DNA from 2 places in the Cupriavidus sp. a3 genome. Region 2 is predicted to be linked to the other one. Evidence: riboswitches for the same ligand, from Rfam matches in the RefSeq annotation. Region 2 holds a riboswitch; the other holds the start of a gene.
The links. Region 2 has a riboswitch for glycine ahead of ACAD63_RS31280 (D-amino acid dehydrogenase). Riboswitches for the same ligand answer to the same signal wherever they lie in the genome.

Region 1: another riboswitch for glycine. It lies ahead of gcvT (glycine cleavage system aminomethyltransferase GcvT); the one in region 2 lies ahead of ACAD63_RS31280 (D-amino acid dehydrogenase).

The regions. Positions count from the first base shown of each region.
Region 1 covers NZ_CP170643.1:181,864-185,264, reverse strand. Annotated here, with positions in the region: gene ACAD63_RS00745 (UvrD-helicase domain-containing protein) at 1-504, opposite strand, end outside; gene ACAD63_RS00740 (glycine zipper 2TM domain-containing protein) at 770-1,000, shown strand; glycine riboswitch at 1,070-1,156, shown strand; glycine riboswitch at 1,178-1,302, shown strand; gene gcvT (glycine cleavage system aminomethyltransferase GcvT) at 1,397-2,524, shown strand; gene gcvH (glycine cleavage system protein GcvH) at 2,624-3,004, shown strand; gene gcvP (aminomethyl-transferring glycine dehydrogenase) at 3,104-3,401, shown strand, end outside.
Region 2 covers NZ_CP170644.1:2,087,287-2,090,687, reverse strand. Annotated here, with positions in the region: gene ACAD63_RS31290 (thiolase domain-containing protein) at 1-85, shown strand, start outside; gene ACAD63_RS31285 (Zn-ribbon domain-containing OB-fold protein) at 110-508, shown strand; gene ACAD63_RS31280 (D-amino acid dehydrogenase) at 642-1,907, opposite strand; glycine riboswitch at 1,962-2,092, opposite strand; glycine riboswitch at 2,093-2,194, opposite strand; gene ACAD63_RS31275 (TonB-dependent receptor) at 2,449-3,401, shown strand, end outside.

The sequences.
Region 1 (3,401 bases), on a different contig from region 2:
CTCGTCGGCATTGGCCGCCTGCGCGATCGCGGCCTCGGGGTCGACCATGCCGTTCTTCCACAGCGAGATCGTGCTCTGCACGCCGCGGATCAGCTTCTTGTCGGTGGTGCCGAGCTGCTCCTGGATCAGGCCGAAGCAGTCGTCCGAATCCATGATCGAGAACTGCGGCTTCAGGCCGACGTGTTCCGCCTCCATGCGCAGAATCTGCACGCCCAGCGAGTGGAAGGTACAGACTGTGAGCTGCTTGAGCGGGATGCGCTTGCCCTCGCGCGTGGTCTTGCCTTCCATCAGCTTGCCGATGCGTTCCTGCATCTCCTTGGCAGCCTTGTTGGTGAAGGTGACGGCGGCGATATGGCGCGGCTCGAAGCCCTTGTCTTCGATCAGGTGCGCGATCTTCTGCGTGATCACGCGGGTCTTGCCCGAGCCCGCCCCGGCAAGGACGAGGCAGGGTCCGTCCAGATAGCGGACGGCTTCAGATTGGGCGGCGTTGAGGCCGTGGCTCATGCGCGGGAATGCTTGCGGGGGGTGGTCGGGGCGGCGTCGCGCCCTGTACACCACATGGGGCGGCGCCGGACGCAAAGCTAATCATGTTAACACGCTGGGCCGGCCCTGATCAGTCAGCGGGAACCGCTTTTTCCGGGGGCGGGGACGTTACCGAAGTAACACTTGGTAAGTCCCAAAACCGGGCGTCCGGGCCCTCCTCTAACCAGTATGGCGGGATGGCAGACCTGCGTCCCGAACGTACTCAAAGTTACTTTCGGAGCCCATCATGAAAATGCTACGAGCCTTTTCCAAAGCGACGATGGCCGGCATAGCCGTTGCGGCCCTGGCCACCGGCTGTGCCGACATGACACCGAAGCAGCGCAACACGGTCATTGGTGCCGGCGTGGGCGCGGCCGGCGGTGCTGCGTTGACGCACGGTAGTGCCGCAGGCACGCTGGGCGGTGCCGCCCTGGGCGGCGTGGTCGGTAACGTAATGACCGACGACCATCGCCGTTGATAGGGCGAATGGCTGCTGGCGGGGGGCGCCCGCCGCGTTGACAAAGGCAGGGCCCTCCCGTACATTGCGCGCATCCGACCGGGAGAGCGCGCATATCTGCGCCGCCGAAGGGGTATCACCCGAAAACTCTCAGGCACCACGGACCGCTCGGATCGGCATGCAACATGCACACGATGCATGCCGCACTCTGGAGAGCGGCACCCGCCATTCGTGGCGAGCGTGCCCACCGAAGGGGCGCGCGAGGACGGGATTCAACGAATCCGCCTCGTAATCTCTCAGGTATCGAGGACAGAGGGGTCATCCGCCGCAGCGGATTGCTTGGCCATTGGCATAGCGATCGTTGCGGCGGATGGCCCTTTTTTGTTTTCGCAACCCGACATTGCCCCCGAGGATTCCATGACGCTCCAGGCCACGCCCCTCAACGCCATCCACCGCGCCCTCGGCGCCCGCATGGTCGACTTCGGCGGCTGGGACATGCCGGTCAACTACGGCTCCCAGATCGAAGAACACAACGCCGTGCGCACCGACGCCGGCATGTTCGACGTGTCGCACATGTGCGTGGTCGACCTCAGCGGCCCCAATACCCGCGCCTTCCTGCGCGGCCTGCTGGCCAACAACGTCGACAAGCTGCAGACGCCGGGCAAGGCGCTGTACTCGTGCATGCTCGACGAAAAAGGCGGCGTGATCGACGACCTGATCGTCTATTTCTTTGCCGAGGACCGTTTCCGCCTGGTGGTCAACGCCAGCACCGCGGTCGGCGATATCGACTGGATCCGTGCGCGCAACGACGCCACCGGCAGCGGCGTGACCATCACCCCGCGCCGTGAAGATGTTGCGCCCGCGGGCGCGCAGCCGCTGGCGATCGTCGCGGTGCAGGGCCCTAACGCCCGCGCCAAGGTGTGGAGTACCTTCCCGTCGACCCAGCCTTCCGATGCGCTCAAGCCGTTCAACGCTGTCGTGGTGCAGGACCCCGCACTTGGCGAAGTCATGGTCGCGCGCACCGGCTACACCGGCGAAGACGGCTTCGAGCTGGTGGTGCCGGCGGCCAGCGTCGCCGGCCTGTGGGAAAAACTGAATGCCGCGGGCGTGCGCCCGGCCGGCCTGGGCGCGCGCGACACGCTGCGCCTGGAAGCCGGCATGAACCTGTATGGCCAGGACATGGATATCAGCACCTCGCCGCTGGACGCGGGCCTGGCCTGGACCGTCGACCTGCAGAGCGAGCGCGACTTCACCGGCAAGGCGGCACTGGCCGCGGCCGGCTCGCGCCAGCAATTCCTCGGCCTGATCCTGCGCGACAAAGGTGGCGTGCTGCGCGCCCACCAGAAGGTCATCACCGCCGCCGGTGACGGCGAAATCACCAGCGGCACCTTCAGCCCCTCGCTGTCGCAATCGATCGCGTTCGCGCGCCTGCCGCAGGGCGTGAACGTCGGCGACACCGTGCAGGTGGAGATCCGCGACCGCAAACTCAACGCGACTGTGGTTAAACTGCCGTTTGTGCGTAATGGCAAGGCACTCGTGAGCTAAGGGAAACATCCGCTCACCCAACGGTCGCCCTCGCCTGCCGGCAGCGTTGCCGGGCAGGCATCACCCAACAAGAAACAGATCTGAATCCGGAGAACCTTCATGAATTTCCCCGCCGACCTCAAATACACCGAGTCGCATGAGTGGGTGCGCGTCGAAGCCGACGGCACGCTCACCATTGGCATCACCGACCACGCACAGGATGCGCTGGGCGACATCGTCTTCCTGGAACTGCCCGAAGTGGGCAAGTCGGTCGGTGCCGGCGACGCGCTGGCAGTGGTGGAATCGGTGAAGGCCGCTTCCGATATCTACGCCCCGGTGGCCGGCGAAGTGATCGCCGTCAACGAAGCCGCCACGGCCGAGCCGGAAAGCGTCAATGCCAATGCCTTCGACGCCTGGCTGTTCAAGCTCAAGCCGGCCAACAGCGACGACGTCAACGGCCTGATGTCGGCCGACGCGTACAAGGCCAGCGTCGGCGCCTGATCGCCCCGCCGGTCCCGCACCCGGGATCGGCACACAGCATTTGCAGCGCCGCGGCACGGCTGACCACCTGCCGCAGCGCTCCCCACGAGGTTCTTGCCAATGAACGCCCCGCTTCCCATGACCGCCGCCCAAGGTAACCGGCCCACGCTGGCCGAACTGGAGGCGCGCGACGCCTTCGCCGCCCGCCACATCGGCCCCGATACCCCCGAACAGCAGCACATGCTGAAGGTGCTCGGCTACGACAGCCGCGCCGCGCTGATCGATGCCGTGATCCCCGCCGCCATCCGCCGCCGCGACGGCATGCCGATGGGCGAGTTCACCGAGCCGCTGAGCGAGGAAGCCGCACTGGCCAAGCTGCGCGGCCTGGCGCGCAAGAACCGCGTACTGAAGAGCTTTA
Region 2 (3,401 bases):
CTGCGACCTGGCGCTGGCGCAAGGCACCGGCGGCTACCTGGGCTCGCGCCACGGCAGCGCCACCCTGATCCTCGAGCGCGAATAATGAACGATCGCCGGAGCAACTGACATGACGACCCCGCACACTCCCATGGCCTACAAGGCCCCGGACGAACAGCCCGACAACATCGAATTCTGGCAGGCCGCGCGCGAAGGCCGGCTGCTGGTCAAGCACTGCCAGTCATGCGGCAAGACGCACTGGTATCCGCGCACGCTGTGCCCGTTCTGCATGGGCGATACGGTCTGGAAGACCGCCAGCGGCCGCGGCACCATCTACTCGTACAGCGTCACGCGCAAGGCTGGCCCGCAGGCGTATTGCATTGCCTATGTGACGCTGGACGAGGGCGTGACCATGATGACCCATATCGTCGATTGCGATCTCGATGAGGTGCGCATCGGGCAGAAGGTGAAGGTCAGGTTCGCGCCCAGCGTGGATGGGGCGCCGGTGCCGGTGTTTGCGCCGGCCTGAGCGGTTCACGGCGGGCGATGGCGCTTCACTCCGTGGAGGCTCCCGCCCTCTCCCCCGTACCTCTCCCGCGAGCGGGAGAGGGGCTGGGGGAGAGGGCCAGCGCTGGCAATAGCGAGGCGCTCAACTGGCAATCTCAAGCCTTGGCAAGTCCCAGCGAGCCCACGCCCGAGACTTTCGGCTCAACCAGCGCCTGCGCCACCACCCCCGCCACCATATCCGCCGTCACCGCCGACAGCGTCCAGCCAAGGTGCCCATGCCCGGTGTTGTAGAACACGCACCGGGCCCGCCCCCGCCCAACACGCGGCAGCATATCCGGCAGCATCGGCCGCAGCCCCGCCCACGGCACCACGCTGCGCGTGCTGACGCCGGGGAAGCACTGCTGCACCCATTCCACCAGCGGCCGGATGCGGTCGGCGCGGATGTCGCGGTTGAAGCCGTTGAACTCCGCGGTGCCGGCCACGCGGAAGCGGTCGTCGCCCAGGCGGCTGGTGACCAGCTTGGTTTCATCGTCGAGCAGGCTGACGGTCGGCGCCGCGGTGCGGCTGCCCGCGTCGTTCAGGTTGACGGTGATGGAATAGCCCTTGACCGGATAGATGTTGACGCGGTCGCCCAGCCCGGCGGCCAGCGCGCGGCTGGCGGTGCCGGCGCAGATCACCGCGCCGTCGAAGGTCGAGGTGGCGCTGTCCGCGCCTTCCTGCACGGTCACGCTGGCGCTGCGGCCATCGGTGGTGACCTTGCGCACGTCCTCGCCGTAGCGGCAGTGCACGCCCATGCGCTCGATGGCGGCGGCCAGGCCGCTGGTGAACTTGTGGATGTCGCCGGTCGAATCGCTTTCGGTGAAATAGCCGCCGTAGTAGGTGCCGGCCAGCGTCGGCTCGATCGCGCGCATTTCCGCCGGCGTCACCGCGCGGCGCTCCAGCCCGCCCTGCGCCAGCAGCGCCGAGACGCGGCCCGCGTGCTCGAAGCCCGCCTTGTCGCGATAGATATGCAGGATGCCTTCGCGCTTGTGGTCGAAGTCGATGCCTTCCTGCGCCGCCCACGCGAACAGGTGCTCGCGCGCCGCGATGGCCAGGCGCGCGGTCTCGATGGTGTTGCGGCGGTAATGCGGGATCGAGGCGATGAACTCGGCGAACCAGCTCAGCTTGTGCCAGCTCGGGCGCGGGTTGACCAGCAGCGGGGCGTCGCTGCGCAGCATCCACTTCAGGCCCTTGATGATGGTGGACCAGTGCGTCCACACCTCGGCATTGGAGGCGGATAGCTGCCCGCCGTTGGCGAACGAGGTTTCCATCGCGGCGTAGCGGTGGCGCTCGAACAGGGTGACGGAGAATCCGCGCCGGGCGAGCGCGTAGGCCGTGGTGACACCGGTGATGCCACCGCCGATGACGGCGATTGTCTTCATGATCTGGCAGTCCAGAAACGTCGGGGTGGGAGCCCGCACGCGACATGCGTGGCGGACGCCCCCTCTGTTCCTGACCTGAGAGATTCACGACAGCCGCCGGTGGTGCCCGGGGGTACCGGTGGCGGGGGCCGCTTGCTCCTTCGGTATGCCGGCTGACGATGGCGGCATTCTTCAGAGTGCTGTGACGCGTGATACCGGTCCTTTTGCCTGAGAGTTTCCGGGGCGGTTGCTCCTTCGGCGCTGTCCGCGGCGGCTGCCGCCGGATCAGTCTCTCCCAGCATCACGTTGGCGCGAACGCCAATCCGCGCAAATCTAGAGACAAAGGCCGCAAGTGGATATGCGGGTAAACGCGAATAGAGCCAGTCGTGTTCGCATGGATGGGTCGAGTCGCTTCTTTACCGGCGCGGCGCTATGTCGCACTGCGTCAAGCCGACCCGCCCCCTAGAATGTCAGCACTCGCTACGCGGAGGAAGTGCGCCGTAGCACGAGCCGGATACGGCGCACCGGTCGGGCGAGCCAGAAGAACAGAAAAGGTATTCCAGTGAGAAGAAATCGGATTGCGCTGGCCGCCTCGGCCGCGCTGATGGGCCCCGGCATCGCCGGCGCGCAGCCGGATGAACCCGTCAGCGCGCCGCAGCCCTTGCAGGAAGTCGTGGTCTCGGCGAAGACCGGGCGCGGCGAAACGCCGGCCACGCCGCCCAATACGCCATCGCCCGCCTATGGCATCAGCGCCGCACGCATGGCGGACTTCAACGTGGTCAACACCGAAGACGCGCTCAAGTACGCGCCCAACCTCGCCGTGCGCAAGCGCTTCATCGGCGATATGAACTCGATCATCTCGGTGCGCAGCACTAGCTCGCGCCAGTCGGCGCGCGGGCTGGTCTATGCCGACGGCCTGCTGCTTTCCAACCTGCTGGGCTCCGATTTCACTTTCCCGCCGCGCTGGTCGCTGGTCAACGCCGCCGAGATCGAGCGCGTCGACGTGCTGTATGGCCCGTATTCGGCGCTGTACCCGGGCAATTCGCTGGGCGCGACCGTGCTGATCAGTACGCGCACACCGGAGAAGTTCGAGGGCGATGCCAGCGTGCAGCTATTCACGCAGCGCTTCAACCTGTACGGCACGCACGACAGTTTCAACGGCGTGCACGCCAACGCCTACGTGGGCGACCGCGCCGGGCCGTTCTCGTGGCTGGTCAGCGTCGACCGGCAGGACAGCAAGAGCCAGCCGCTGAGCTTCTACACCGCGGCGCGCTCCAGCGTGCGGGCGACTTCGGCCGACAAGCCCGTGACCGGCGCCTACTTCGACCAGGACCAGACCGGCGCCGACCGCACCGTGATGGGCGTCAACAGCGAGGGCGTCACGCACACCGTGCAGGACCAGCTCAAGCTCAAGCTCGGCTACGACATCACCAATACCCTGCAGGCGCAATTCACCGCCGCCTACTGGCAGCAGGACCGCTCCAGCGCCACCGGCAGCTACCTGCGCGATGCCGA